One region of the Arthrobacter sp. Y3223164 genome, then DNA from elsewhere that is predicted to be linked to it. Evidence: predicted binding sites of a transcription regulator. Region 1 holds the regulator's gene; each other region holds the start of a gene.
What was found. Region 1 encodes LexA, which represses DNA repair genes until DNA is damaged. Its sites were predicted from a motif close to TCGAACANNTGTTCGA; they were not measured.
Positions count from the first base shown of each region.

Region 2: the regulator LexA is predicted to act here: its motif matches at 1,532-1,547, upstream of AC5RUJ_RS04555 (LexA family protein).
Region 3: the regulator LexA is predicted to act here: its motif matches at 6,550-6,565, upstream of AC5RUJ_RS03980 (HNH endonuclease signature motif containing protein).

Region 1 covers NZ_JBNHGF010000074.1:425-9,349, reverse strand. The annotation lists gene priA (bifunctional 1-(5-phosphoribosyl)-5-((5-phosphoribosylamino)methylideneamino)imidazole-4-carboxamide isomerase/phosphoribosylanthranilate isomerase PriA) at 1-380, opposite strand, end outside; gene AC5RUJ_RS06170 (hypothetical protein) at 429-590, opposite strand; gene hisH (imidazole glycerol phosphate synthase subunit HisH) at 593-1,234, opposite strand; gene hisB (imidazoleglycerol-phosphate dehydratase HisB) at 1,231-1,848, opposite strand; gene AC5RUJ_RS06155 (histidinol-phosphate transaminase) at 1,903-3,012, opposite strand; gene AC5RUJ_RS06150 (LysM peptidoglycan-binding domain-containing protein) at 3,085-3,438, opposite strand; gene lexA (transcriptional repressor LexA) at 3,735-4,484, shown strand; gene AC5RUJ_RS06140 (ATP-dependent DNA helicase) at 4,596-6,635, opposite strand; gene hflX (GTPase HflX) at 6,628-8,169, opposite strand; gene AC5RUJ_RS06130 (class I SAM-dependent methyltransferase) at 8,602-8,925, shown strand, end outside.
Region 2 covers NZ_JBNHGF010000045.1:1,522-12,180, reverse strand. The annotation lists partial or broken gene AC5RUJ_RS04560 (ATP-dependent Clp protease ATP-binding subunit) at 1-1,395, opposite strand, end outside; gene AC5RUJ_RS04555 (LexA family protein) at 1,607-1,981, shown strand; gene AC5RUJ_RS04550 (Y-family DNA polymerase) at 1,974-3,332, shown strand; gene AC5RUJ_RS04545 (hypothetical protein) at 3,441-3,656, opposite strand; gene AC5RUJ_RS04540 (hypothetical protein) at 3,731-4,186, opposite strand; gene AC5RUJ_RS04535 (hypothetical protein) at 4,249-4,467, opposite strand; gene AC5RUJ_RS04530 (NAD-dependent epimerase/dehydratase family protein) at 4,550-5,620, opposite strand; gene AC5RUJ_RS04525 (catalase) at 5,761-7,410, opposite strand; gene AC5RUJ_RS04520 (MFS transporter) at 7,743-8,969, opposite strand; gene AC5RUJ_RS04515 (TetR family transcriptional regulator) at 9,195-9,674, shown strand; gene AC5RUJ_RS04510 (iron chaperone) at 9,833-10,201, opposite strand; gene AC5RUJ_RS04505 (NADP-dependent oxidoreductase) at 10,260-10,659, opposite strand, start outside.
Region 3 covers NZ_JBNHGF010000037.1:107-10,765, reverse strand. The annotation lists gene AC5RUJ_RS04005 (NUDIX hydrolase) at 1-271, opposite strand, end outside; gene AC5RUJ_RS04000 (RidA family protein) at 255-749, opposite strand; gene sp36 (Sp36 family protein) at 752-907, opposite strand; gene AC5RUJ_RS03990 (transglycosylase domain-containing protein) at 945-3,278, shown strand; gene AC5RUJ_RS03985 (metallophosphoesterase) at 3,281-4,279, shown strand; gene AC5RUJ_RS03980 (HNH endonuclease signature motif containing protein) at 4,653-6,536, opposite strand; gene AC5RUJ_RS03975 (RHS repeat-associated core domain-containing protein) at 7,750-8,007, opposite strand; gene AC5RUJ_RS03970 (flagellar hook protein FlgE) at 8,551-9,723, opposite strand; gene AC5RUJ_RS03965 (flagellar hook assembly protein FlgD) at 9,814-10,257, opposite strand; partial or broken gene AC5RUJ_RS03960 (flagellar hook-length control protein FliK) at 10,271-10,659, opposite strand, start outside.

The sequences.
Region 1 (8,925 bases):
TCACCGTGCCGGGCAATGGCGCGTGCTGTCCATTCCGGGTTTTCCAGCGCGGCGGTGCCCAGGTTGACACGCGCGGCCCCGAATTCAAGCGCGCGCTCCAATGACGCGTCGTCGCGGATGCCGCCGGACAGCTCCACCTTGATTTTCAGCTCGTCGGCGACGCGGCGCAGCACTTCCGTATTGTTGCCCCGGCCGAACGCCGCATCGAGGTCCACCAAGTGCACCCATTCCGCCCCGTCGTTCTGCCACGCCAGCGCAGCCTCCAGCGGATCCCCGTAGCCGGTCTCGCTGCCGGCTTCGCCTTGGACCAGCCGGACGGCCTGGCCGTCGGCAACGTCGACCGCGGGCAAAAGTTCAAGGATGGAGGTTTGGTTCGTCATGGTTCTTCCGCTTTCTGCGCGCCGTCAGCGGGCGCGGGATGGGTGTGGTTACTCGGCCGGTCCGAGGGTGAGCAAGTAGGCAGCCAGCAGCGACAGGCCGGCCAGGATCCAGAAGACGATCACCAACCACTTGGGCAGCCGCTGCTGCCGGAACGAGATGGCGCCGCCGGCCAGCAGCCCGGCCAGGCCCATCAGGAGGATGCTGCCCATGGCTACCTCAGCGTCTTCAACCAGTTGCGCAGCAGCTCCGCGCCGGCGTCTCCGGACTTTTCCGGATGGAACTGGGTAGCACTCAGCGGACCGTTTTCAACGGCCGCTATGAACGGGGCGCCGTGCGTGGACCAGGTCACCAGCGGCGGCGTCATCGCGGGTTGGGTGACGTCGAAGTTCCAGTGCTGCACACCGTAGGAGTGCACAAAGTAGAAGCGCTCGTCTTCGATCCCGGCAAACAGCCGGCTGCCCTCTGCGGCGTCCACGGTGTTCCACCCCATGTGGGGCACGACCTCCGCCGGCAGCGCTTCCACGGTTCCCGGCCATTCCCCGACGCCCTGCGTGCGGACGCCATGTTCCACGCCTTCTTCGAACATGACCTGCAGGCCAACGCAGATTCCCAGCACGGGCCGGCCGCCGGCCACCCGGCGCCCGATCCAGCGAAGCGCGTCCACGGACTTGAGCCCCTGCATGACCGTGGCGAAGGCGCCGACGCCGGGAACCAGCAGGCCGTCTGCGTCGAGGACGTCGTCGGAGGCATGGCTCAGCGTGACGTCGGCACCCACGTGCTCCAGCGCGCGGACTGCCGAGCGGACGTTCCCGGAACCGTAGTCCAGTACGGTGACCTTGGGCGCAGCCGTCACAGGGCTCCCTTCGTCGAGGGAATGCCCTCGACACGTGGATCGGCTTCGACGGCGGCGCGGAGTGCCCGGGCGAAGGCCTTGAACTGGGCCTCGACGATGTGGTGGGGGTCCCTGCCGCCCAGCACGCGCATGTGCAGGCAGATCTGGGCGTGCAGTGTGATCGATTCGAACACGTGGCGGGTCAGCGATCCGGTGAAGTGTCCGCCGATCAAGTGGTACTCCTGGCCTGCCGGTTCTCCCGTGTGCACCAGGTAGGGCCGGCCGGAGATGTCCACGACGGCGTGGGCCAGCGCCTCGTCCAGGGGCACCGTGGCTTCGCCGAAACGGCGGATCCCGGCTTTGTTGCCCAGCGCTTCCTTCAGGGCGTCGCCGATGGTGATGGCGACATCTTCGACGGTGTGGTGCGCGTCGATGTGCGTGTCCCCGCTGGCCTTCACGGTCAGGTCGACGAGCGAGTGCTTCGCCAGGGCGGTGAGCATGTGGTCGTAGAACGGCACGGTGGTGCTGATCTCGGAACGGCCGGTGCCGTCGAGGTCCAGTTCAACCAGCACGGACGACTCGCTGGTGATGCGTTCGAGGCGTGCGGTACGTCCGGTGGTGGTTTCCACGGTCATGGGAGTCCTTTGACGAATTGGTCGACCGGCACGAGCCGGTTCGCTCTTACTAGTTTAGGAGACGGGGCTCGCCACGAGGGCCTTGATGCCGTTGAGGAAGGCTGTGGTCTCGGCCTCAGTGCCGGCGGTTACCCGCAGATGGCCCGGGATCCCGACGTCGCGGATCAGCACGCCGGCTTCCAGCAGTCCCTGCCACACCGAGCGGGGGTCCTCCAGCCCGCCGAAAAACACGAAGTTTGAGTCGGACGGCGCCGGGTCGAGTCCCAGCTCGGCCAGCCCGTCGACAATGCGGTCCCGTTGCGCCTTGATGTCTTCGACGTTGGCCAGCAGCGCATCGGCATGGTCCAACGCGGCCAGGGCCGTTGCCTGCGTAACGGCGGAGAGGTGGTAGGGCAGGCGGACCAGTCGCAGCGCATCGGTAATCTGCGGTGCGGCGGCGAGGTACCCGACCCTGGCGCCTGCCAGCGCGAAGGCCTTGCTCATGGTGCGGGAAACGATGAGCCGCTCCCGCCCCGGCAACAGTGTCAGCGCGCTCGGCGTTCCGGCGTGGGCGAACTCGGCGTAGGCCTCGTCCACGATCACGATGGCCTTGGAGGCTTCCCCCGCTTCATACGCCGCCTCCACGACCTCAAGGCCCAGGGCGGTGCCCGTCGGGTTGTTCGGGGAGCAAAGAACGACCACGTTTGCCGCGGAGCCGGCCACAGCGGCGGCGGCAGCGTCCGGGGACAGCGTGAAGTCTGCCCCCCGCGGAACGGCCACATAATCCGTGTCCGTCCCGCTGGCCAGCAGCGGGTACATGGAATAGGTGGGCGGGAAGCTCAGCAGGGTGCGGCCGGGGCCGCCGAAGGCCTGGAGGATTTGCTGCAGGACCTCGTTCGATCCGTTGGCGGCCCAAATGTTCTCTGCGGTGAGGCCGTGCCCCAAGTAGCGGGCCAGCGCCGTCCTCAGCTTCGTGAACTCGCGATCCGGATACCGGTTCAGACCCGCGGCAGCCTCGCTGACGGCCGAGACGATGGCCTGACGGACAGCATCGGGCAGGCCATGGGTGTTTTCGTTGACGTTCAGGAGGACGGGAACCTCCAGCTGGGGCGCACCATAGGGCTCCAGGCCCCGGAGATTTTCCCGCAACGGCAGGCGGTTCAGGCGTTCTAACTGCTCACTCACCGATCCAGTTTAAGCTTCGGCCCGCCCGGGGCAGGAATCGGGCGGGCCGAAGCAGCTCATATTACGGCTGCCTCAGCGCGCGGACGGGACCAGCAGCTGCTGCCCGGCGTGGACGATGTCCCCCTGCAGGCCGTTCAATTGCGCGATCTCGAAAATGACATCGTGGGGGTTGCGGTCCGGCGCGGACTGCACTGCTATGTCCCACAGTGACTGGCCGCTGCCGACCGTGACGGTCGCCGCCGGCCCCGGCCCCAGCCCCCCGGCGGCGGCCATTGCCGGAGCAGTGAAGAAACCGATCAGGGTCAGGGCTGCGGCCGCGGCGAGCATCAGCGGCAGGCCGATCAGCAACAAACGGCCGCGGCGGGTCAGCCGCAGGCCTGTGCTGGTACGAAGGCCGGCGGGCTGCGGTGCGAGCTGGGCGGACATGGTGCCACCTTTCCGATATTCGATCTATTTCGGCTGGTTTCGATCGTCTTGCAACGGTATTCGAACGTATCTTCGAATACGTCTTCTACAGTTTTAGCACTGGTGATCGAACATTGTCGAGACTCAGTCGAACAAATGTTTGAAATTCGCTACCGCCTCGCCTAGCGTTGTAAGCGTCGGGCGGCAGTAAGAGCAGTGCATCAGCCGCCACCGACAAAACAGTTGAGACAACAGTCCATGTGCGGTTCCGCTACGGCGCCGGCGCAGGGACCACTACGGGGAGACCGGGGCCGGACATGTCGGAAGAGACCACCACCACTGCCGGAGCGAAGCGACGCGGCCGGCCCGTCAAAGTGGGGCGCAGCCTGACGCCGAGGCAGAAGAAGATCCTGGAAACCATCCAGCGCTCCGTCATGTCCCACGGATACCCTCCGTCCATGCGCGAGATCGGTGACACGGTCGGTCTGGCAAGCCTGTCCAGCGTCACGCACCAGTTGGCCCAACTGGAGAAGATGGGCTACATCAGGCGCGACCCCAAGCGTCCCCGTGCCATGGAAATCCTGACCCCGCTGACACTCGAGCACGGGGGTGTGGAAATCGTCGGAGTTGATGAACCGCAACAGCTGCGCAGCTCCAGCGGCGTCGCCGTATCCGAGCTGACCACGTCATCCGACACGGCGATGGTGCCGCTGGTGGGAAGGATCGCAGCGGGCGGGCCGATCCTGGCGGACCAGGCGGTCGAGGACGTCATGCCCCTGCCGCGGCAACTGGTGGGACACGGCGAGTTGTTCATGCTCAGGGTCTCGGGCGATTCCATGATCGATGCGGCCATCTGTGACGGCGACTGGGTCGTGGTCCGCCAGCAGCACACGGCCGAGAACGGCGACATCGTGGCGGCACTGCTCGACGACGAAGCAACGGTCAAGACCTTCCGGCAGCGCGACGGCCACACCTGGCTGTTGCCGCAGAATACCCAGTACGAACCGATTCTTGGCGACCACGCAACCATCATGGGCAAGGTTGTCTCGGTGATGCGGGCCCTCTGACGCGCCCGGTCTCCCCGGTCCGCGCTGCAGCCACCCCGGGATCCCCTGCCCGCACGGGCGGTCCCCGCGCAGGGCCCCGCTCGCTCCGGAACGGGCGTGCCCCCAACCCGTTCAGGCTGAGGCCGTAGCCAGCCTTTCCAAGACCTGGCGGGCCGTGGCGCCGTCCTTGGTACTCCAGAAGGGCGGCAGGGCGCTGCGGAGGAAACTCCCGTAGCGCGCCGTCGCCAGCCGGGAGTCCAACACGGCCACCACTCCACGGTCGTTTGACGCGCGGATCAGCCTGCCGGCTCCCTGGGCCAGCCGCACGGCCGCATGGGTCGCCGAGACCGTCATGAAACCGTTTCCCCCGGACTGCGCCACGGACCGGGTTCGGGCAGTCGTGAGCGGGTCATCCGGCCGGGGGAACGGAATCCGGTCGATGACCACGAGCCGGCACGCGGAACCGGGAACGTCGACGCCCTGCCAGAGCGTCATGGTGCCGAACAGGCAGGTGTCGGGCTCTTCGGCGAATTGGCGGACCAGCGCGCCCATCGACGATTCGCCCTGGCACAGGATGGTCAGGTCGGTGCGCCCGCGCAACTCGGCCGCGGCTTCTTCTGCCGCACGCCGCGAGGAGAACAGGCCCAGGGCGCCGCCGCGCGAGGCCAGCAGCAGCTCCTCGAGTTCATCGAGCTGTTCCGGGCTGGTGCCCCGGCCCGGCTTCGGCAGATGCGACGCCACGTAGAGCACGCCCTGCCTGGGGTAATCGAAGGGGCTGCCCACGTCCACGCTGGAATAGGCGGGCGCGCCGGCTCCGAGCAGTCCGAGCGACCCGGCGACGGCATCGAAGGTCCCCCCGACCGACAACGTCGCCGATGTCAGCACAACGGTATGGTCGTCGAACAAGCCCTCACGCAGCCGGGACGCCACCGAGAGCGGCGCTATGTTCAACGTTGCCGGCTGGTCGTCATTGGCGGCGTAGTCGCCGGCCTCGCCATAGGTGCTGGGACGGGTCGCCCAGATGACCTCCCGGGAGTCCGGAGCGGACAGCAGCCGTTCGGCCAGTTCCAGCACGGCCGCGAGCCGTGAGCGCGCCATCTGCCGTCCGCCGTCCGCTGCCCCCGCACCCTCGGGCTTCGAGTCGGAGAGCGCCGCGCGGGCCGCTTCCCGTACCTGCGCGAGAACCAGCTCATGCTCCTCGCGTAGGCCGGCCGCCAGCAGGCCGGTGGGCACCGACTGCAGGACGTCCTCCAGCGCATCGGCGGCGGAGTTCAAAGGCTCCACGCTGATCCCCGTGTGTTTGCGTGCCGTCGAGGCGGCGGTACGCACCATGGCGGCGGAGAGTTGCCCCGCGACGGCGCTGGTGACGCGGTCCTGCAGCTCATGGGCCTCGTCGATGACCACCACGTCATAGTCCGGGAGTACCGCGACGCCCTCGAAGGCGTTGATGGCCAGCATGGCATGGTTCGTGATCACGATGTCTGCCTCCGCCGCGCGGCCCCGTGCCAGTTCGCTGAAGCACTCGGCGGCCAGGGGACACTTCTGGGCGCCCAGGCACTCCATGGAGCCGACGGAGACCTGCCGCCAGGCCCGATCGCTGACACCGGGCACCAGTTCATCCCGATCCCCGGTTTCGGTCTCGTGCGCCCACTCGCGCAGGCGCACGACTTCCTTGCCCAGCGCGCCCGAGGCGCCGGAAGCCGACGCTGCGCCGGCCGGAGAAGGATGCGGCACCGCGTCCTCGCCGAGGCTGAACAGCGCCGCCGGCGCGTCCTCGTCCGGAAAGCCGCCCGCGAGCTTGTGCAGGCAGAGGTAATTGTTCCTGCCCTTGAGCAAAGCGACGTCCAGCGGCCTGGGCAGCTCGTCGGCGACGGCCTCCAACAGCCGGGGCAGGTCCCGCTTGACGATCTGCGATTGCAGCGCCAACGTTGCCGTGGAGACGATCGCCGGCTTCTCCCCCTCCAGCGCCTGGACCATGAGCGGCACTAAGTAGGCCAGCGACTTGCCGGTGCCTGTGCCCGCCTGCACCAGCAGGTGTTGCCGGCGCTCGAAGGCCTCGGCTACTTTCGCCGCCATCTCGTGCTGGCCGGCACGGTGCTGCCCGCCCATCTCCTGTACGGCGACGTCAAGCAGCCGCAGCGCCTCACCGGCGGGAACCTGGAGGTCAGTCATGCCGGAGGAACTGTTCCAGCTCCGATGCCAGGCCCTCGCGCACCATCACGTCGAGCCGCGTGCCGTCCCCGCCATGCTCCATGGAGAGGATCTCGGCGTCTTCATTGTGCAGGCGGCTAATCACTTCGCCGCGGTCGTAGGGCACCAGCAGCTGCAGCTTCACACTGGGCCGCGGGATTGTCTCGCTGACGAGCCGAAGCAGCTCATCGATGCCCTGCCCGGTCCGCGCCGAAACCACGACGTGCCGCGGTTCACGCTGGCGCAGTCGCTCGACCACGAACGGATCGGCGGCATCGGCCTTGTTCAAGACGACGATTTCCGGAATGTGCCGTGCTTCGATTTCGGTCAGCACCTCGCGCACCGCGGCGATCTGGCCCTCCGGGTCGGGATGCGAGACGTCGACGACGTGCAGGATGACGTCGGCGTCGGCAACCTCCTCCAGGGTGGAGCGGAAGGCTTCCACCAGCTGCGTCGGCAACGACCGGACGAACCCTACCGTGTCGGCGAGCGTGTAACCGATACCGTCCGGTGTTTCCGCCCGGCGGACGGTCGGATCCAAGGTGGCGAAGAGCGCGTTCTCGACCAGCACACCCGCATCGGTCAGGCGGTTGAGCAGCGACGACTTGCCGGCATTGGTGTAGCCGGCGATTGCCACCGACGGCACGGCATTGCGGCGGCGGTTGGCGCGCTTGGTTTCCCGTGCGGGCTTCATGGCGGTGATCTCCCGGCGCAGCTTCGCCATCCGGGTACGGATGCGCCGGCGGTCCAGCTCGATCTTCGTCTCACCGGGCCCGCGGGAACCAATGCCGCCGCCGGCCGCCCCCACCCGGCCGCCGGCCTGCCGGGACATGGACTCGCCCCAGCCTCGGAGCCTGGGCAGCAGATACTCAAGCTGGGCCAGCTCTACCTGGGCCTTGCCTTCGCGGCTCTTGGCATGCTGCGCGAAAATGTCCAGGATGAGCGCGGTGCGGTCAATGACCTTGACCTTCACGATGTCTTCCAAACCGCGGCGCTGCGACGGCGACAGCTCGCCGTCGACAATGACAGTGTCGGCGCCGGTGGACATCACAATGTCGCGCAGTTCCTGGGCCTTGCCGGAGCCCAGGAAAGTCCCCGGATCCGGCTTCAACCGGCGCTGGACAATACCGTCCAGCACCTCGGAGCCGGCTGTCTCGGCCAGCGCTGCCAGCTCCCGCAAGGAATTGTCGGCGTCGTCGGCCGTGCCTTCGGTCCAGAGACCGGCGAGGACAACGCGCTCCAGGCGCAGCTGCCGGTACTCAACCTCGGTGACGTCCTCAAGCTCGGTGGACAGGCCGGCTACGCGCCGCAGGGCGCGGCGTTCCGCGAGGTCCTGCTGGTCGCCGTCGAATTCGGAATGCTCGGCATCAAGTTCGGAGAGTGCCTGGGCTCTGCCGCCGACGCCCTGTTTGCCTCGCGCCGCGGTGTCGCGGGCCAGGATTCGGTCGATGACCGCCTGGATCTCGTCAGGCGTCATTTCCGGTTCCGGTGTCGGCTGGGGGTTGTTGGTGGTCATGCTCTCCTTCGAAATGTCCGTGGTCTTATCGTAGTCCTCCGGGATGCGGCCGGCAGAGCCCGAAGATGCAGTTTGTGGATGATTCGCCAAAAGTCCTCCTGGCATGGGCCCGGGCGCTGCCGGGCGGGAAAGGCGGGGCTGCCGCCCGGCCGGGCGGCAGGGCAAGCAGCGGGTGCCGGGGACCGCCGCAGCCCTTGCGGCGGCTGCGGCACCGGATCAGAAGGGACTCGAGTGAGCCTTCGGGAACGGTGATTGCCCGGCGGCCGGGGAGGTCAAGGCCTCAACCATCGGCACGCGCTGTCCGGCTACGAGCGGGGACAGCAGGTTACGGCGCAATCACAGGTTTTTCATGCCTCCCACGGTATCAGAGCGGACGTTGCTTAGGTGGGCCTAGATACCGATTCCGCGGTCGGCGCACTAATCTGGCCGATTATGGGAACAGAGCACTACTTCAGCGCGCAACCAGGCAATCCCGAGGTTCGCCGCACCCTCGCCGTCGAGCTGGATGGCCGCATGCGGCAGCTGCAAACAGCTGGAGGCATCTTCAGTCCGGACGGCCTCGACAAGGGCACGGCGGTGCTTTTGGACGAGGTCCCTCCGCCTGCTCCGGAAGGCAACCTGCTCGACGTCGGCTGCGGGTGGGGACCGCTCGCGCTCACCATGGGGCTGAAGTCCCCCGATGCCACGGTGCTGGCCGTGGATGTCAATGAACGCAGCATCGCCCTGACCAACGACAACGCCGCGTCGCTGGGGCTG
Region 2 (10,659 bases), on a different contig from region 1:
GGCGTTTTTGGCCGACTCCAGCTCGGCCAGCCGGCCGCGCAAGGCCTCCACGTCAACGCGCGGGCCGCGTCGCAGGCTCAGCCGCGCGCCGGCCTGGTCGATCAGGTCGATCGCCTTGTCCGGCAGGAACCGGTCGGTGAGGTAGCGGGAGGACATCTCGACGGCGGCCCGGATCGCTGCCTCGGTGTAGGCCACCTGGTGGTGTTCTTCGTAACGGTCCTTGAGGCCGGACAGGATGCGGACGGCGTCCTCGATCGAGGGTTCTGAGACCATGACGGGCTGGAAGCGCCGCTCCAGGGCAGGGTCCTTCTCCACCTTGCGGTACTCGCCAAGGGTGGTGGCGCCGAGCAGGTGCAGTTCGCCGCGGGCCAGCCGGGGCTTGAGGATGTTGCCGGCGTCCATGCCGCCCTCGCCGCCGCCGCCGGCACCGATCACGGTATGCAGTTCGTCGATGAACACGATCAGTTCGCTGCTCGCGGCGCTGATCTCGTCCAGGGTCTTGGTCAGGCGTTCCTCGAAGTCGCCGCGGTAGCGGGTGCCGGCCAGCATGCCCGGCAGATCCAGCGACACCACACGCTTGCCGCGCAGCTGTTCCGGGACGTCGCCGGCCACGATGGCCTGCGCCAGCCCCTCGGCGATGGCGGTCTTGCCCACGCCGGCCTCGCCGATCAGCACCGGGTTGTTCTTGGTCCGGCGCGCGAGGATTTCGATGGTTTGGGCAATTTCGTCCGCGCGGCCGATCACCGGGTCCAGCCGGCTCTCCCGGGCCTGGGCCGTCATGTCGGTGCCGAACTGGTCCAGCATGGGAGTTTCCGACCCGGTGCCGGTGCTCTGTTGCGGGCCGGTTGCAGGGGTGGGGCCGTCGGGCTGCGCCGCAGCTGTCTCCGCCGCGTGCTGCAGTGCCTGCGGGGTGACGCCCGCGCCGGCCAGGATCTGGCCGGCGGGGGTCTCCTGGTTCAGCACGAAGGCGGCGAAGAGGTGCTCGGGGTCGATGTAGGTGGAGCCGAACGCGCGGGCCACCTGGTGCGCGTCCAGCAGGGCACGCTGCGCCGACGGCGTGAGCGACGGCGTTTCCCGGGTCGGGCCGGTCTTTTCCGGCAGGCCCTGCTCCGCGGAACGCGCGATGGTCTGCGGGTCCGCGCCGGTCAGCTTGATCTGGCTGGCGGCCGGCTCCTGGCCGACCATGACGTGCAGGATGTGCAGCCCGTCCACCTCGATGTGGCCGAGGCCTGCGGCGAACCGGGCTGCCTGCGCCAGCACCTCATGGGTGCGGCGGCTGAGCAGCCGGGTGAGGTCGACCGTGCGGGATTGGGCCGCCCGCTGGCCCTGCAGGTAGCGGGCCAGGAACTCGTCGAATGAACCGTTGCCGGAAGCTGGTCCGAAGAACAGTGGCATGGATAATCCTCCTGTGGAACGTGAGTGCCTTCGACTCATGTTAACGCCTCTACGGCAGGATTATTCCAGAAGCTACCCGAACTTGAGTGCAGCTGGCTCATATGTAGGCCGCGGCAGGCCGGTGCTACTGTTGGATTCGAAGCTTTGTTCGAAGACGGGGGTCGGGATGTTCGGTGTAGAGCAGCCGTCGGATGCGTCGGCGGGCCCGGAGATGGGCAGCGGAGCGCCCGAGGAGGCGCGCGGTTTCCCGTCGCCGGCCAGGGACTACTTCCACGGCGGCATCGATCTGAACCGGCACCTGATCCGTGACCGCACCAGCACCTTTGTGATGCGGGTGGCCGGAAACTCGATGGCCGCGGCCGGGATCAGTGATGGCGATGAGCTGATCGTGGATCGCTCTTTGACCCCGCGCGACGGTTCGGTAGTGGTCGCGGTGCTGGACGGGGAACTGGTGGTCCGGCGCCTGCATCTCACCGCGGACGGCGTGCGCTTGCAGGCGGACGACGGCGGCGTTCCCACCGAGGTGGGCGAACTCGCCGACCTGAGCATCTGGGGCGTCGCCACCCGTTGCCTGCACCATGTCTAGCGCCCCCGTGCCCGGGGCAGGCGGGGCGGCCTCCGGCCAGCCGTCGGGCTCCGGCGGAGCGACCTCCGGCCGGCCCGGCGAACGGATCGCGCTGGTGGACGTCAACAATTTCTACGTCTCCTGCGAGCGGGTCTTCGATCCGTCCCTCGAGGGACGGCCCGTCGTCGTGCTCTCCAACAATGACGGCTGCGTGGTGGCGCGCTCCGAGGAGGCCAAACAGCTGGGGCTGAAGACCGGGACGCCGTGGTTCCAGGTGGCGCCGCGGGCCAAGGCCTGGGGGCTGGTCGCGCGGTCCAGCAACTACGAGCTGTACGGGGACCTAAGCGCCCGGGTGATGGAAGTGCTCGGCCGGTTCGGGGCCTGGCAGGAGGTCTATTCGATCGACGAGTCGTTCCTGGGCCTGCCCGGCGACGAGGCCCAGTTGCTGGAGACTGCCGGCCGAATCCGTGCCGCAGTGATCCGGCAGGTGGGCGTGCCGGTCAGCGTCGGCGTGGCGCAGACCAAGACGCTGGCGAAGTTCGCCAACCACGTTGCCAAACGGAATCCCCAGATGGCCGGAGTGTGCTCGCTGGGCTCGATGCCCGCTTCCGACATCGCCTGGATCCAGTCACGCGTCCCGGTCACCGGGCTGTGGGGCGTGGGCGGACGGACGGGGAAACGGCTGAACGCCCTCGGGATCGAGTCGATCGCAGACCTCAAGGCCGCCGACCCGCAGGCAATCCGCAAAAAGTTCTCCGTGGTGCTGCAGCGAACCGTGCTGGAGCTGAACGGGACGCCCTGCATCCCGCACGCGGAGGAGCGGGCCGACAAGCAGCAGATCATGTTCTCGCGCAGTTTCTCCACGCCGGTGACCACCCTCGAGCAGATGGACCAGGTGATGGCGGTCTATGCCCAACGCGGGGCGGCCCGGATGGCGGCCGAGGGACTGCGCGCCTCGGTGCTGACGGTGACTGCGGGGACCAGCAGGTTCGCCGGCGGCGAGGCATCGTTTCCCGCGGCCAGCGTCAACCTGGCGACGCCCACCCAGGATCCGATCCAGCTGACCAAGGCTGCCGTGGCCGCCATGCGCGGCTGCCTGACTCCGGGCGCCCACTATGTCCGGGCAGGGGTCCTGCTGTCGGGGCTGGAGCCCGCGGCCGGCCAGCAAACCTTCGACCCCTTCGTCAGCGATTTGGAACAGCGGCACATCGGCGACCTGCTGGGCGCGGTGCGTACCAAGTTCGGCGAAGCCTCGATCGGCCTCGGTCAGGGCGGGCTGGCGGCCCCCGCGGCGTGGTCAATGAAACGCGAATTTTCCTCGCCACGCTACACCACCGAGTGGAGCGACCTGCCGGTGGTCAAGGCGGATTAACCGGCTGTGCACCGGGTCGCGTCGCAGCGGCGCAACGGGCACGGCAGCGGCCGAACAGTGGCACGGCAGCGGCCGTATCTCGACGGCCGCTGCCGTGCCCGCGGTGGATCAGTCGCTCGGGCTCGTGTCGGTGGTGAGCCCGCGGTCGTCCGGCGTTTCCTGGTCCTTCTCTTCAGCCGGCCCGGGCGCGATGTTCATGCCCTCCTTGCCCTCGGGCTCGGGGGCGGAATCGGCCGCCTGCTGCTCCTGAGCATCCGGCGGATCTGCCGCGGTGCCCGACTGGTCCCGCGGACCTTTGACCTGGCCGGTGTCGTTCTCCGTCATGCCAGTCCTTCCCTCTGCCGTTAATGCAGGCGGAGCCCCGGCGAGGGGCCCGGCCCGCCAGAATCCCGGGCGGGTTAAACTCCGGGCGGGCGCAGGTCGTCGTCCCTGTTGAGGGTGGCGGGGCCGTCAGGCATGGTGCCTCCCTCGCCCGTCCAGCTCTGCCCGAGTTCATCGTTCTGCGCCGGATCCGACATGGTGGTGTCGCCGAGGGTGGTGGTGCCCGTGGTGCCGCCGGCGGTGGTCGTGGGGCCAGTGGTGCCTCCGTCGTCCTTACCCGAACCGTGGTTGCCGGGCAGCTTGGAGGTCGCCGCGGACCCTGCCTTCTTGGCCGCTTCGGTAACACGGTCGGCGACGCCTGGTGCCTTTTCCTTGACCAGGTCCGTGGCTTCGTGCACTTTTTCCTGGACCGCTGGGTTCTGCCAGAACTCCTGGCTCTTGGCCTTCAAGGAATCGTAGGCGGACCTTCCGGATTTCGAACCCAGGACGAATCCGAGGGCGATGCCGGCGCCGAATGTGAGTTTCCCTTTCACAGCGTGCTCCTGTCTGTAGACGGTTGATGGGCGGTGCTAGGTGGAGGTGCGGGCGGTGCCAGTCAGCCGGGGAAAGGCGCGTTGGGCGCGTCCCCGCGGCCGTCCTGGTCCTTGTCACCGTAGGCCTTCTTGACCAAGTCGTCGGCGAGTTTCTCGTCACCGTGGACCGGGATGTGGGCCTCGTTGACTTCCTTGTCGATGCCGCCTGCGTCGGCGGGAGTCAGAGTGTCGTCATTCGCGTCGTCCGGGTGTTCCGGGCGCCGCTCCTCGTTCGGATTCATCAGGTCCTCCTTCTCGAGCGGGTCGTCCTGTGGGATCAGACCGGGCAGCTGCGCTCTTCGCGCGGCTTCCCATGGGGCCACACTACGCGCCGGTCTCCGGCTTCGCACGGGTCAAGCGGCTGCGCGGGCGCATCGCGGGGGATTCCGTGACCCCTCCGGCCCCGGCCATTCCCGCCAGGACTTCACGGATCGCCGACAACGAATCCACCTGCGGTATCCAGCCGAGTTCGTCCCTGACCCGGCTGGTGTCCATGACCGGAGCGTAGCGGGCCATGTCCACCCAGCCGGGGTCGCTGGCCAGCAGCCGAAGGGACCACGCGGCGCCGACCAACTGCCGCACCAGCGGCACGGGAACGGGCAGCCAGCGCCGGGCACCGAACAGGGAGGCGACGAGTCCGGGCGTTACCACCGGTTCGGCCGCCACGTTGAAGGCACCCCTCGCGCCCTGGTCCAGCACCCGCCAGTAGGCGTCCGCCACGTCGTTGGCATGCAACGCCTGGAAGATGAACTCCTCGGGGAACGGGAACAGCGGCAGCCGTAGCCGGTTGACGAAGAACTTGGGGATCCACCGGCCCACAAAGTAGCGGCCGATCTGGCTGCCGGCCTCGGCTTGGAAAATCAGGCCGGGCCGCAGCCGCGCCACCTTGATTTCCGGGTGATCGTCGGCGAACTCGTCCAACAGCGCTTCCTGCTGGCCCTTGAACCGGCTGTAGTGCGAGCTGGCGATGCCTCTGGCCGGCCAATCCTCGCGGACACGGGAGTGCTTCGGTCCGGGGCTGTACGCGCCGACCGACGAGGCGCAAACCACCTGCCCGACGCCGGCGTTGGTGGCAGCGGCGAGCATGTTCGCGGTGCCGTCCACGTTCACCCGGCGCAACTGCTCTTCATCGTGGTTCGGTTGCAGCAGCCACGCGAGATGGACGACGGCGTCGCATCCCTTAAACGCCTGCGTCAACCTTTCCCGGGCATCGCGGGAGGCGATGTCCAGCGAAACCCACGTGACGCCGTCGTACGGTTCCGTCGTGGCATCGGGCAGCCGCCGCGCGATGCCGACGATCTCCACGTCGTCCGCGCGTTCGCCCCGCGCCTTCTGCAGCCGGCGCAGCACTGCTGTACCGACGTTCCCGCTGGCTCCGACCACCGCGACTCGCATGGACAGACGCTACCGCGGATGCCACGGCTTGGCGAGGGCCGGCGGGGCGGCCGGCCGCCGGAATCCGTGCAGGATTCGGCCGAGGGCCGGGTATCTCCGCAGGTCATCCGCAGCTTAAACGTGCAGGTCGCGCGGTGACGCTACCGCTCCACTTTGACGCGTTCGTTGGGCACGCAGTGCGTCATGGTTAGCCCCGAAACGTCACGCGGCCCGTTCTTGCCGAGGTTGGCCATCCACTGCTGCTCCGCTTCGGAAAGGTTCTGGCTGGCCAGGGGCCCAAGGTCCCTCACCTCGTCCAGCGAGATGCCGATGCCGCGGCCCACGCCCTGGCCGAGCTCGTCCGCGATCATGTAGAGGTGCCAGAGCATGCGCTCCTGGATCGGCCGGTCGCACTGCGCCAGCGCGTTGGTCAGGTTGGTGATCAGGTCCTCGCGCTCCCAGTCCTCTTGCAGGTAGAACCGCTGGCCGGCCTGCAGGTAGTCGTTGGTCCGCTCAATCCGTTCCCTAGTCAGCCGGCCGCCGATCTCGGGACCGACGGCGTGGTGGTAACCGGAATCCTTCGCCGCCTCCTGCAGCCCGCCGGTGATAGTCGGCTCGTAGTTAACGTGCGGGTTCTGGCCCGGCGCGGTGTCCACAAAGTGCGTCAACTGGCCGTCCCGCTGGTTGGTGGCCACCGGCACCTTCGGGCTGTTGACCGGCAGCTGCAGGTAGTTCGGGCCCACCCGGTGACGCTGGGTGTCGCTGTAGGAGAACGTGCGGCCCACCAGCATCTTGTCGTCGGAGAAGTCGAGGCCGTCCACCAGCACGCCGGTGCCGAACGCGATCTGCTCGCTCTCGGCGAAGAAGTTCTTGGCGGTGCGATCCAGCACCATCCGGCCGACCGGTCGGGGAGGGAACTGCTCCTCCGGCCAGACCTTGGTATCGTCCAGCGGGTCGAAGTCGAGCTCGGGATGCTCGTCGTCGGACATCATCTGCACCACCAGCTCCCACTCGGGGTAGTTGCCGGCTTCGATGGCGTCGTAGAGGTCCTTGGTGTGTGACCCGAGGGTCTGCGCCTGCACGTTCGCGGCGTCCTCGGCGGTCAGCGACTTCACGCCCTGCTTGGGCATCCAGTGGTACTTCACGAGCACCGTCTCGCCGGCGGCGTTGACCCACTTGTAGGTGTTCACGCCGAAGCCCTGCATATGCCGGTAGTCGGCGGGGACGCCGCGCGGGCTGAAAACCAGCATGACCATGTGCATGGATTCGGGGGACTGGCTGAAGAAGTCCATCGCCCGGTTCGGCACCGACGCCTCGAACGTTACCGGGTCCGGCTTCTGCGAGTGGATGAAGTCGGGGAACTTGATCGCGTCGCGGATGAAGAACACGCCCAGGTTGTTGCCGACCATGTCCCAGTTGCCGTCCTCGGTATAGAGCTTCACGGCAAATCCGCGCGGGTCGCGGGCCACCTCGGAGGAATCACGGCCGCCGGCCACGGTGGAGAAACGGATGGCGAGGTCGGTGCGCTTGCCCGCTTCCTGGAACAGCTTGGCGCGGGTGAACCTGCCGATCGGCTCGTCCCCCCACTTGCCGTAGGCCTCGAAGTAGCCGAAGGCCGTGGTGCCGCGCGCATGCACCACGCGTTCGGGCACTCGCTCGCGGTCGAAGTGGCTCATCTTCTCCAGGAACTGGTAGTTCTCCAGGGTTGCCGGGCCGCGGGCGCCGATGGTTCGCGTGTTCTGGTTGTCGTAGACCTTGTGGCCCTGGCGGTTGGTCAGGGGCTGGTCCGGGGACTGGGCCGCATCGGTCATCACTGATCACTCCTGGGGAAAAGGGGGAGGCCGCTTGCCGTGATTCCAGCTTCCTCCTCGGCCGCGGCGAGGGCAAGAGTCCGACGACGACGCGGCCGGGCTTCGCGGAGGAGTGCCCGTGGCGGTGCGGCGGGAGCTTCGCGGGAGCGGCCGGGGCGGTGCGACGGGAGCTTCGCGGGAGTTCCCGGTGGCGGTGCTTTTCGCTCCCACGTCTTGGCGGCGGCTCCCGACGTTTCGCCTAGTCAGCGCGCTTTAGGGGTAGCCAAAGATGGGCAGTTAGTCCGAGACATGGGAGCGAACACACCGGAGACCCGGCCCCGCCCCGCCCGGACCTACCGGTGGGCGAAGCTAAGCCCCAGGCGTTTCTCGCTCAAGTACACGCTCAGGCCAATGCCAAGGGCCGCGAACGTGCAGGTCATCCACCAGGTGGACTGCCAGCCGCCGGTAACCGTGGCCAGCCAGGCGATCAGGGCCGGGCCGGTGAAGTTGCCGACGTTGAAGATCTGCTGCATCAACCCCATGGCGGCCGGCGGGGACCCGTCCGCCGGCGCCAGGTCCACTGCCATGCGGGTGAGCGTAGACGGGATCACCGAGCCCACCATGGAAAACAGCGACACGCAGGCGAACTGGAAGGCCATGCCGCCCGGCGCAACGGTCCAGTCGATGCCGAAGGTGAGCACCGTCGTGGTGCCCATCAGGATGAAGGTGGGGATCATCAGCAGCCGCGGGGGGACGCCGCGCTGCAGCAGGGGAGCGGCGCCGATGGCCCCCAGCGCGTTCAGGCCGCCGACCACCGCGGACAGGATGCCCGGCCAGATCCCGGTGACCCCGTTCTGCTCATAGATGGTAGGCAGGAAACCGACCACGGCCATCCACTGGACGGTGTAGCAGGCGAACACCACGCCGGCGATCCACGGCTTGGGGGACCGGACGGTGCGGCCGATTCGACGGGTGGCCGCGGGCAGGCCGGAACCGTCGTGCCGCGGGTCCTGCGGCACGAACTTCAGCACCAGCGGGATCGGAATGAGCGTCAGGGCGGCCATGATCCACCACCACGTGTGCCAGCTGGTGGCCTGCAGGATGAGCGCGCTGGCCACCAGCCCGGCGAAGGTCGCGAAGCCCTGGTACGCGCTCCAGAAGCCGACCGCCAGGTTGACGCGGACCCCGGGCGTGTTCGCCCGGATGAGCCCTGGCGCCACCACCGTGGTCAGCAGGAAGCCCGCCCCTTCAAGTGCGCGGCAGGCCATCAGCACGGCGGCCGAGTCGGCGAACCCCCCGATGACCGATCCGATGATGAGCAGCCAGAGGCCGGCCAGCAGGCAGCGGCGTGCGCCGATCATTTCCGCCAGCAGGGAAACCGCCAAGCCACCGACCATGCCGGCCACCTGCACCACGCCCAGCAGCACTCCGGCCTGCACCAGGGACATGCCGAGCTCGTCACGGATCACGGGAATGGCCGACGGCAGCTTCCAGATGTGCATCGCGGCCGTGACGCCCGCCAGGACGACGACGATCCATGCCGCGTCTGCCCGCGGCCGGATGGCGCTGGTGGTGGCCACGCTGCTCCTTTCCGGGGGGTTCGATTAGTTGCCCGTACAGACTATCCGCGGCCGGAGAAGGGTGACGCGCGGCACGTAAGACGGGCGCCGGCGTCGTAATAGTTGACTACGATATGGGCGGAGCCGGGCGGGCTCGGCGCGCCATGCCGAGGCGCGGCGGCACCGCACCGCCGTGGATAGACTGGCCAAGGCGGCAAACCCGCCGGGGAACTACGGGAGGGCAACATGTTCGAACCTGGGGCGCCGATCGACGAGGTCGAGCGCGACGTCGAAGCGATCATCATGGAATTGGTGCACGAGCTGGGCGAGCGGGCCGACGCCGATCCGGAGCCGCTGGGCGCCGAGGAGCGCGCCTACATCGCGGCGTTTTCCGACGCCAGGGCCAACAACGACCGCAACCAGACGGCGTTGCTGTCGACGGCAATACGGCAGCCGAACCTGGCCGAGTCGCTGGTCTACCTTAACCAGCGGCTGGACCGGCAGGATCTTGACCCGCGCGAGCCCGTGGGCATCATCGGGATCATCGTCCGGCTGGCGATGGACGGGCTGTGGGTCTCCGACATGCTGGACAGCACGCGGTTCAAGCCGGAGGACCGGCGCCGGATCACCGACGTGCTCACCGGCATGACGTACCTGACCGACGCGCGGCTCAAGGAACTGCTGGCCGAGCTGGCGCCGAAGGGACGGGCGTCGCAGAAGGACTGACCAGCGCAGCCTGCGCCACCGGGCCCGCCCGCAGCTTCAACGGCTGGGGGCGGGCCGGCTGTCGTAAGGGTGTTCCCGTCGTCGTAACCGGCCCGCCCACAGCTTGACCGCTGGGGGCGGGCTCGTCGTCGTGAGGGGTCCGGGCCGTCCGGGGGGAACTAGGCGTCGGTTGCGTCGTGGCCGCGCTGCCGGGCCAAAGCCTTGGCCACCCGGGTGATCAGGTCGTACGGAACGGGCCTTCCCAGCGGAAACTTCAGGGTTCCCTTGGCCGCCAGGTACGGTTCCATGTCGTGCTGCAGCGCCGCATCGGCTTCCGGTACGGGGTAGAGCGAGACGTGGTGTTTCCAGCCGGCGAAATAGACCAGATAGTGTCCCTCAAACATGATGGTCGGTATGGCGTAGCTGATCTTCTCTTCAGCCCCCGGGACCGCGCTGTGGATGGTCTGCCGGATTTCCTGCAGGATGATCCTGACGTCCTCGGGGAACGACGCGATGTAATCGTCGATCGTCGCAAACTGCTCCGCCATCCTGACCCACCTGCCGCCTTCCGGCCTTGCCCTATCAGACGTCCTATCCGGCCACGTCCTAGCCGGCGTGTCCCGCAAACGGCGTCAGCACGATCTTGCCGGACGCGTGGCCCTCCTGGCTGTAGCGCATCGCGTCCGCGGCCTGATCCATCGAAAACGTGCGGTCGATGTCCACGGTGAGCTTGCCCGCGTCGGCCAGCTCGCTCAGCCGCGCGAGTTCGGCAGCGTCCGGGCGTACCCAGATGTAGTGGCCGCCGTGCTTGCCTGCGGTCGGATCGGCGATCGACGCGTGCCGGCCGCCATTGCGCAGCACGGCCAAGGTTTCCTCCAGAACCCCTCCCGCGAAGTCCGCCACGGCGTCCGCGCCCTGCGGAGCGAGCCCGCGCACGCGGTGCACCAGCCCGTCGCCGTATTCCACCGGTTCCGCGCCGAACTCCCGCAGCCGTTGGTGGTGTTGC
Region 3 (10,659 bases), on a different contig from region 1:
GGCCGTACCAGGTCACCGGGTCGCCGTCGCTCTCCTCCACGCTGCCGCCGGGAAAGGCCACCGTGCCCAGCGGAGAGGAGCCCGACCGGTAGCCGAGGTACGTTTCCGTGCCGGCCGCGCCGTCCCGAACGAGGACGACCGAGGAGGCCATCCGGGGCTTGCGCGGCGTACGTTCCCCGTGGTGGAACCAGCTGTGGGCCGCGCCCAGCTGGTCCGGTACCACGGGGAAGAGCCGCTGCTCCTCGCGCAGCGGACTAGCTGAATTCGGCAATCAGTTCTACCTCGACCGGCGAATCCAGCGGCAGCACGGCCACGCCGACGGCGGACCGGGCATGCGCGCCAGCCTCGCCGAGGACCTGCCCCAGCAGCTCGGAGGCGCCGTTGATCACACCCGGCTGGCCGGTGAATGCCGGATCGGAGGCCACGAAACCGACGACCTTGACCACCCGGGTGATCCGGTCCAGGTCACCGATGACGCTCTTGACCGCTGCCAGGGCATTCACGGCGGCCGTCGCGGCGAGGTTTTTCGCCTCGTCGGCACTGACCAGGCCGGCACCGTCGCCCACCTTGCCGGCGGCCGGAAGTTCGCCGTTGACGAACGGCAGTTGCCCGGAGGTGTACACATAATTACCGGAGACGACCGCCGGGACGTAGGCGGCCACCGGAGCTGCCACGTCCGGCAGGGACAGTCCCAAGCCGGCCAGCCGCTCTTCGACGGTGGACTTCCGGGCTTCAGTGGTTTCCGTCATGGCTACTGCTTCTCCCGCTTCAAATAGGCAACCGGATTGGTTCCGTTCGGGCCGGGGAACACCTGGACGAGCTCCCAGCCGTCCTCCCCCCACTGGTCAAGAATCTGCTTGGTCGCGTGGATAATGAGCGGAATTGTCGCGTATTCCCATTTGGTCATAACTCAAAGGGTAGCGCTTGCTTGTAAACTGAACCCCATGGCCGCTCGCAAATCCCCCTTCTTCGACACTGCGACCACCCTAGGCAAAGTTGTTGGCTTCCTGGGTATCAGTGCGCTCTGCGGCGTGCTCGCAGCCGGTCTGCTGGTTCCGGCCGCAGCCGTGGCCGGTGTCGGGGCAACCTCATCGATCGAATACTTCGACCAATTGCCGGACGAACTGCAGACGCAGCCGCTGTCCCAGCCGTCGCGGATCCTCTCCGCCGACGGCAAGCTGATTGCCACGTTCTACGCCGAAAACCGCGTCCCGGTGACTTTGGACAAGGTCTCCCAGCACATGCAGGACGCCATCATCTCCATCGAGGACGTTCGTTTCTACGAACATAACGGTGTGGACCCCCAAGGCATCATGCGCGCCGCGGTGACGAACATGGCCGGCGGGGACCTGCAGGGCGCGTCGACGCTGACCATGCAGTATGTGAACAACGTGCTGATCGACGCCGGCGCTTCCGCGGGCAAGGGGGCCGAAGAGCTGACCATCAGCGGCACCAAGGACATCGGCGACAAGCTGCGCGAGGCGAAGCTGGCCATCGCCGTCGAAAAGGAATTCAGCAAGGAAGAGATCCTGCAGGGCTACCTGAACATCGTGTTGTTCAGCGGCCAGGTGTACGGCATTGAAGCCGCTGCGAAGACCTTTTTCGGCATTCCGGCCGCCAAGCTGAACATCCAGCAGTCGGCCATGCTGGCCGGCATGGTGCAGTCGCCCAACTACTTCAATCCGGTGAACAACCCGGAAGCCACGGTGGAACGCCGCAATACGGTGCTGGCGGCCATGCGTAACGCGGGAAAGATTACCCAGGCGGAGTACGACGAAGCCGTTGCCAGCGATCTGGGCTTGAATCTCAAGCCGGTACGTTCCGGCTGTGTCGCGGCAAACTTCGCCGACTACTTCTGCAGCTACGTGCAGCACGCCATCATGCAGTCCGACGCGTTCGGTGCGGACTCCACCGAACGGGCGAAGCTTTTGGCCCGTGGCGGCCTCACCATCAAGACGACGCTCGACTCCCGCCTCCAGAAGGAAGGCCAGAAGCAGATCGAGCAGGAAGTCCCGGTGGGCGACGAGTCCGGCGTCGGCTCGTCCATGGTCTCGATTGAACCGGGCACCGGCAACATCCTGATGATGGCCCAGAACACCAACTACAGCCCCGAAGACGGCGCGGCCAATACGGAGCTGAACTACAACGTCGACGCCGATATGGGCGGCGGCAACGGCTGGCAGCCTGGCTCCACGATGAAGCCCTACACCATGGTCGCCTGGCTCGAAGCGGGCAAGGCGCTCAACGCGTCGGTCGACGCGCGCCGGACGGAGTACCCGGCGCAGTACAACTGGAACGCGAGCTGCCTGCCCCCGGACGCGTGGTTCAGTGAGTGGGACTTCCAGAATGCGCTGCCAGGTTTCGAGCGGACCATGACCGCCAGCCAGGGCCTGACGTGGTCGATCAACTCCGCTACCGCAGCCATGGCCGCGCAGCTGGACCTCTGCGACATCCGGGATGCGGCAACGCGCCTCGGCGTCCGGACGGCGACGGACAAGGAACCGATCAGCATTGAGCACCCGTCCTTCATCATCGGCACGACCAACGTGTCCCCGATGACGATGGCGGCTTCGTTCGCGGCGTTCGCCAGCGGCGGCGTGTACTGCAAGCCGATCGCGCTGACCTCCGTGACGGATGCCCAGGGCAACAAGTACGAGGTGCCGAAGAAGTCCTGCGAACGGGCGATCTCGGAGGAAGTAGCTGCTGCCGTCAGCGTCCCGCTGGAGAACCTGGTCAACCTGCAGCTGGGAGGAATCCATCCGATTGGTGTTCCCGCCGCTGTCAAGACCGGCACGACCGACAAGTCTGAGTACACCTGGACGGTGGGTTACACCAAGGGCATTTCCACTGCTTCCTGGGTGGGCAACCCTCATGCCTACAAATCGATCAACAACATCCCCATCAACGGCGTGACGCGTGACTACGTGGACGGTGCGACCATTGCCGGCGGGCAGTGGACCGATTACATGGAGAAGGTCGCCGGCCTGTACAAGACGGGCGAGTTCGGCTCCGCGCCGAGCAGCATGATGTATCCGCCCCGACCGGTCCAGACCCCGGCACCCGCCGAATCGAACAACAACTCGAATTCCAGCAACAGCAGCGACGACGGGGATTCGGGCGGCGGCTCCGGTGACTCCGGCGGTTCCGGTGACTCCGGCGATTCCGGCGATTCCGGCGATTCCGGCAACGGAAACGGCGGAGGCAACGGCAACGGCGGGGGTAACGGAAACGGCGGAGGCAACGGCGGAGGAGGCAACGGCGGAGGAGGCAACGACTAACCGTGGACACTGACTTGTTGCGGGCACGGCTCCGGACCGCAGGCACGCTGGCCCTGGGGGCCACGGCCGCGGGCGGGGCCGCGCTCGTCTACGGCTCCGTTATCGAGCGGAACCTCTTCAAGGTCCGCGAAGAAACGCTGCCCATCCTGCCCGCCGGACGAGGCCCCCTGAGGATCCTGCACCTGTCCGACATCCACATGACTCCCGGGCAGACGCTGAAGCAGAGGTGGCTGCGGCAGCTGGCGTCGCTGGAACCGGACCTGGTGGTCAACACCGGCGATAACCTCAGCCATCACCAGGCCGTGCAGCCCCTGCTGGACTCGCTGGCACCGCTCATGGATATTCCGGGCGTGTTCGTCCCGGGCTCCAACGATTACTACTCCCCGGTGATGAAGAACCCGTTCTCCTACCTCACCGGCCCCTCCTCTCAGCCCAAGGACTACGCGGAGCGTGAACTGCCTTGGCGGGAGATGCATGCGGCTTTCGGCACCGCAGGCTGGATCGACTTGACCAACCGGCACCAGTCCGTGGTGGTGGACCGGGTTCGGCTGGACTTCACGGGGGTTGACGATCCGCACCTGCAGCGCGACCGTTATTCGGGTTTCCCCAACGGTTCGACATCCGCCGATGAGGCCGCATTCCTGCGGATCGCGGTGGCTCACGCTCCATACCAGCGGGTGCTGGACCGGTTCACAGCCGACGACGCCGACCTGATGCTGGCCGGACATACCCATGGTGGCCAGGTCCGCCTCCCCGGCTACGGGGCCTTGACCAGCAACTGCGATCTGCCTACGTGGCGCGCCCGGGGGCTGACGTACTGGGAGCACGAGGGGCGTAGTGTCCCGTTAAACGTGTCGGCCGGGTTGGGAACGTCGCGTCTGGCGCCGGTGCGCTTCGCCTGCCGCCCGGAGGCTGTGTTGCTGACACTGACGCCGGCTGCTCCGGCCGGCGAAGTCCCTGCCGAAGGCCGCCGCACCGGGCCCGGCCCCGGGCTCAGCTGAGCACCGAGGCACGCTCTGCGGCTGGTCTTACACCAGCTCTGACCTTCTTCTGTGCAGCCCGCTGATGCACCTGCAGGGTGCGCCCCGCGTGCCCGCCCGCTGAAACAATCTCAGCTGTGCCCTGTGCTCATGCCTGTGGAGACTGCCTTGGCTGTGCCCTGCGCGTCCGCCTGCTGAGACTTCCCCACCTGCACCCTGCGCTCATGCCTGTGGAGACTGCCTTGGCTGTGCCCTGCGCGCCCGCCCGCTAAGACTTCCTCAGCTGTGCCCTGCGCGCCCGCCCGCTGAGACTTCCCCACCGGTGCCCTGCGCACCCGCCCGCTAAGACTTCCTCAGCTGCGCCCTGCGCGCCCGCCCGCGCCGAATCGCTAGGTCAGGCTAGGAGTGGTTGGGGTGGGATGTGGGTTTGCCAGTAGGAGTTGCGCAGCGGTTTGCGGCGCGGGTCGATGTAGTCCGGCGGGGTGAACCAGGGGATGCCGTCGACGACGTTGATCTCCCAGTTCCCTTGCTCGATCAGGTCGTGGTGGAGCAGGCAGAGGCACACCCCGTTGTTCACGTCGGTGCGGCCGCCGGCCCACCAGGGGATGATGTGGTGCGCCTCCGTCCAGAACGCGGGCATGCTGCACCCGGGGAAGGCGCAGCCCTTGTCCCGGGCGACCAGGGCCCGGCGGATCGCGCGGTTGAAGAACCGTTGGGACCGGCCCAGGTCCAGGATCTCGCCTTCGGAGCCCAGGACGGCCGGGATGATTTCGGCGTCGCAGGCCATCCGGCGGACCGTGGTGGCCGAGACCGGGCCGGTGAAGACCGCGCTGCCGCCGCCGGAGAGCAGCCCGGCCAGCTGCTCGTATCCGGTGGTGACGATCATCTGGGTGCGGTGCCCGCCCGAGTCCGGAAGCCTGCCGGTGTTCAGCGCGATCCGGCAGGCCCCGACCAGTCCCGCGAGCAGCTTCTGCGCCCGGGTGGCGTCATCCATCGCCTCCACCACGGCCGGATCCACGCCGGCGGGGCCTTCACCCGGCAGACCGGGTTCAGAACCCGACGACGTGTCGTCCCGCGGGTCGGAGATTCCGCCGTCGGCAGCCTCAGCAGCGCCGTCAGCCTCAGCGGTGCCTGCCGCACTCTCCACACGGGGCCCGGCTGCATCAGCGTTATCGGTGCCCGCCTTTGTGGTTGCTGCATCAGTGTTGGCGCTGCCCGTTGCGTCTGCTCCGCCTGTGCCTGCGGTGGTGCCGCCGTTGGCGGCAGGGGCGTTGGCGGCGGTTTCGATGGCGTCGGGGCGGATCCTTGGGTTCGCGGCGCTGTTCATCACGGTGGCGAGAGCCTCGTACTGGGCGTCGGTGGTGTTGATGACGAACTGGTGCAGCCCGCGCCGCCGGCCCCGGTAGAACATGCCCTGCCGGGCCCGCAGTTCCTCCTCGGACGGTTCGGCACCGTCCTGGTCGACCGCGGTTTCCCACGTCCTGGCCACCATCACCAGGGTGTCCGCATCCGCGTCCAGGGCCTGCCGGACCAGCGACGCTTCCATCGCCTGCAACGCCTCCAGGCTACCGGCGTGGCGGGCGCGGTGCAGGGAATCAACTACCAAGGCCGCGGACTGGCCGCTGACCTCCCCGCCGGCCATGGCCTTGGCCAAGACCGGCAGCGCCGGCGCACCAGGTTCCCCGTTCAACCGCACCGGCGCGGCGATCGCCTTGCCGACCCGCAGCCGGCGCCGCGCCTCCACAATCCCGATCCCCAGCCGGGAGCGCAGATACTCCGCCGTGTTCGCGAACTCCGTCTTGCGGCGGCGCCGCACCCGCTTGGACCCGGACAGGTCCGGGTTCACTGCGTCCACGCCGCCGCCGGTTTTGATCGCCGCCGCCGGATCCGCCCACTCCCCCGCCCCCGCGCCGGCACCTGCTCCCGCCTCAACGCCGGATTCAGGCCCAGCCGCCGTCGCGTTTTCCCCGATGGGGGGCATGTCCGCCTGCTCCACGGCTTCGGCGTCGGCGCCTTGGCCGGCTCCTGCCGCCAGCGCCGTCGACTGTTCCCCGGTGGCGGCGATGTCCGCCCGCTCCACCGCGTGGGCGCCGACGACCTGCAGGAACTCCACGAGCTTCGAAACGTCCTCGACCGCCGCCACCTTATTGACCAGGTCCCGGGTACGCAGGGACCCCGACTCCGCGGGAAAACGGTCGGCAACATCCTGCAGCAGGACAAACGCCTGAGCCAGGGATGCGTCGATCTCCCCGGTGCGTTCCAACGGTGCAAGAGCCATACCACAATTTTATTCGTACACACATTCGATAGCCATCAAAAGGCGCCATTGTGTAGGAGTAGTGGCACGCCACTCAAGCAACTGGTGCCGAGGTTTGATTTCGCGGCAAAGAAAAAGCGGCCGACTGCGAACGGTGCAGGCGGCCGCTGCAGCTGCCCGCGAACCGTCGGGCAGCTGCACTTCGGTGGTAATCATTTCGCAGCTCCGGGAAGGCGGACCGCAACCGGAGGGTCATCCCCTGTGACCGTCGGAATGCTCACGTGTGAACGTTTCCGGGACCGGGCGCGCCTTTCGGCAGCGCGGCGGAATCCGACAAGGGCGGTACGTGATCTTAGGGGTGACGATGAGGAAATGGTCTGCAATCTCTCTACCATCCTGTAGGCGGTGCCCCTCTAGATCGCAGGCCCGATCCGATAAAAAGAAGCTTGGATCCATCTCCGCTCAGCCGGAGTAGGGGTTACGCTCATCCCACTCCCGTTCCAGCCGCGGCCGCACCCGGAGCCGCGCGTCGCTGCCTCGACCGGCGCTCCAGAAGGAGTGCAGTCACCCCCGCCGCAACCGCTGCGACGATCGTGGCGATTAAAAGAAGGGGCAGCAGATCCGAAGGCACGGTCAGTGCCAGGGCCGTCATCGTCAGGACGAAGGCGGCCGTTGCCAGAAGAACCACACATCGCAAGCATCAGTACGAGGGCGGGAGTGATAACGGCAACTCTTAGTTTCATCACGAGTCCTCATAAGTTGTGTAACCCAATGCCCACACACACACACCCAGCCCTCCGACGGCTCCCACTACAGATGCGAGGGTTCCGAGACGGCCATGTTCGAAACCAGGGCCGGTTCGCGTTCGGCGCCCAATTCAAGGTTCTCCACGATGCTTGCGTTCGCTGTCGAATAAGAACATAGCCAAAAACATGAGGCCAAGTATGGTTACGAGGATGAGTGTCCAATTCGACTCAGTAATCATGAAGTAGATGCCAGCAACCAGCATCAGGACTAGCGGTATGCCCATCATGAGAGTGAGGAATCGCCCTCTTTCACGGTAAGTCCAGACCTGCCCTCTTTTCGGGAACATTGTCACTCCAATCTAACGAAGGGCGTTACCTATCCGAGCCAAGTCTCCGAGGAAAGCAAGATAGTTCAGACCATTTCTATGCTCGTGGCGTCTGCTGGGTTGTCCGTTACTAAATCTGCAAAAAATTACCTGCAGCAACGCTCAGCGCGCAACTGGCTCCGAGGGTAGACGGTCCCCCATCCCCCGCTCAGAGTGCCCAATCCGAGGGCAACGGAAGCGGCGACCCCGCTCGAGGGGAGTGTCGAGGGTGTCCTGCTGGGTGAAACGTGCAGTGTCAGGGTTGTAGTAGCGGGCACCGAACTTGACCCAGCCGGTGGCGCGGTCCTGGATGGCTTGCTTGAAGAGGTAGGGGTTTGGGCAACGGCGATGGATGTCTGAAGCGTCACCTTCGTTGAACATTCATTACGTATCCCCAAACTGCAGTCGCGAGCAATACAACAGCGCACAGAAGGATAGCTGCTCTAGGAACGGCTTGACTCGAATCTAAAACGAGCGCGGCGTATAGCGCCGCCAACAGCGCAAAGATCGCCATGGACATGTATACAGCGATGTGCTGCCTCTTACGCATGCCCTTCCTCGATTCGCTTGGGCTGACTGCACTTTAACAAGAGTCCGCAGCTCCTATGCTCGGTGCCCGCGGAGACCACGGCCCCAACCACTAGCGGAGCCGCAGCAGCCCCCACTACAGTCCGTCCACGGTGAGCACCGGCGAGATGACGGGCGGGATGTCCAGCGGGGGCACGCCGAGCTCCTGCTCGACGACGATCGGATCCCACCCGCCGCCCTATTAGATGCGTGTCCTAGACATGAACCTGCCCCCCCCCCGGTATAGGGACGAGTGTAATGCAGATCACACAAATAGGAGATAGCCCCAGTCCGAACGTATCGGACCGGGGCTATTTTCCCATGTCTGCTAGGAGACAGGGTAAAAGTTGCGGAATTCTAGCGCTTCAGGTTAGTCAGTTCCTGCAGCACCTCATCGGAGGTGGTGATGATGCGGGCGTTGGCCTGGAAGCCGCGCTGCGCGACGATCAGGTTAGTGAATTCCTGAGAGAGGTCCACATTGGACATTTCCAGCGAGCCGCCTGCCAGCGTGCCGAGGCCGCCGGTGCCTGCAGTGCCGAGTTCCACCTGGCCGGAGTTGGCAGTTGCACGGTACGACGACGAACCCGCCTTTTCGAGGCCTCCCGGGTTGGTGAAGTTGGCCAGTGCAACCCGGCCGACGACAGCCTGGTCCCCGTTACTAAAGGATCCCATGAGTGTGCCATCCGGGCTCATGGTGAAGGATTCAAGGGTTCCGGCCGCACGACCGTTCTGACTGTCGAATCCAACGGTAGTCATGCCTGCGTAACCGCTGAGACTCGTCAGATTAACGTTGATGCCGTCAACCGCCATGGGGCCGCTAGGCGTCAGGACGCCGTTCCCGTTGAGCGCAAGCGATGCACCGACAGTCCCGCTGCCGGTCTTGGAGACATCCCAGCCGTCTGGTGTCCGAGTGAACGTCAGGGAGAGGCTGGCCTTGGTGCCGTCCGCCTTAAAGACCTCAACATCGCGGACGAGGGCATCTGCTTGCTTCGCGTCAGACGGAAGGTTCCCTGCGAGCACTGCCTCGGAAGTGGCACGGGCCTTGGAAATGGCGTCGGGGGAAAGATCGATTGCGCCAATGGGGCCGCCAACGGGCATGTTTCCGTCGGCATCTGCCATCCAGCCCTGCAGGATTGCACCGTCCGGGGAGACGAGGCGCCCCATGGAATCGAGTTCGAAGGCGCCGGCGCGAGTGTAAAGCTGCTCGCCGCCCTTGGTGGTGACGAAGAATCCGTCGCCGGAGATCATCATGTCGGTGGCCTTGCCAGTGGCCTGCGAGGAGCCCTGGGTGAAGTTGGTGGAGATGCCGGCCACCTGCACGCCGAGGCCCACCTGTGCGGGGTTGGTGCCGCCGGCCTGGGCCTGCGGGCCGCCTGCGCCCTGCGTCATCTGGGACAGGGTGTCCTGGAACTGCACCGAGGAGGCCTTGAAGCCGGTGGTGTTGACGTTGGCGATGTTGTTGCCGGTGACATCAAGCATGGTCTGGTGGGAGCGAAGTCCGGAGATTCCGGAGTAGAGGGAGCGGAGCATGATCAGCGCCTTTCGGATCGTGGAACGGACGGGTAATTCAGTGATTGGGAAAATTTGTTGGCGGCACAAGCCGGCTTAGGGGGCAGCATCTCAGGCGGCGGCACCCCCGGTGGTACCGGCGGCGGTGATCCCGGCGACCAGATCCAGCGGGATCTCCTTGCCGTCCACGATCACCTGCGGGACCGGCCCGGCATAGGACACCGAAGTGGCGGTTCCCGTGACGAGCGAACCGTCCGCGCCGTAGTAGCTGACCTCGCGGCCCACCAGCGACGCGGCTACGCCACGCATCTGCAGGGAGAAGTTTTCCTCGCTGGTGGTGGTCATGGTCGCGATGCTTTCCATCATGGCCAGCTGCGTGGACTGGGAGATCATCTGGTTGGTGTCCATCGGCGAGCTGGGGTCCTGGTTTTGCAGCTGGGTGACCAGCAGGTGCATGAACATCTCGCCGTCCATGGACTGCTTCGGTGCGCGCACGGGCGGGGCGGTATACGTCGGGGCGACTGTGCCAACGGGCGCGACTGAGTCGGTGGGCATGGTTCTCCTTGTCTCAGGCCAGCACGTCGAGGCTGGTCGATATCCCGTAGGGACGTCTCAGGGCGGATGGGTCGGTCGTGTCCGGGGCCGTGTCTGCGGCGGTTCCGGTGGCCGTGCCGGGGCGGCCTTCCTGTCCCTGCGGGCCGCCGGAGGGCCGGCCGTCGGGGCCGAACTGCATGCCGGGGCGCGCATCGTTCGGGCGGTTCTGGTTGGAAAGGTCCAAGTTGGCGTTCAGGCCGGTGGCGGCAAGATCGCGTTTCAGGTCGGCCATGACGGCGCGCAAGGCGTCGCGGCCGGCGTCATTCGGCGCGAAGAGCTCCACGCGGACGCCCTCCCCCGTCACGTGGGCTCGGACGGTGACCGGGCCCAGGTTGTCGGGCGTGACGCTGATGGTCATCACGT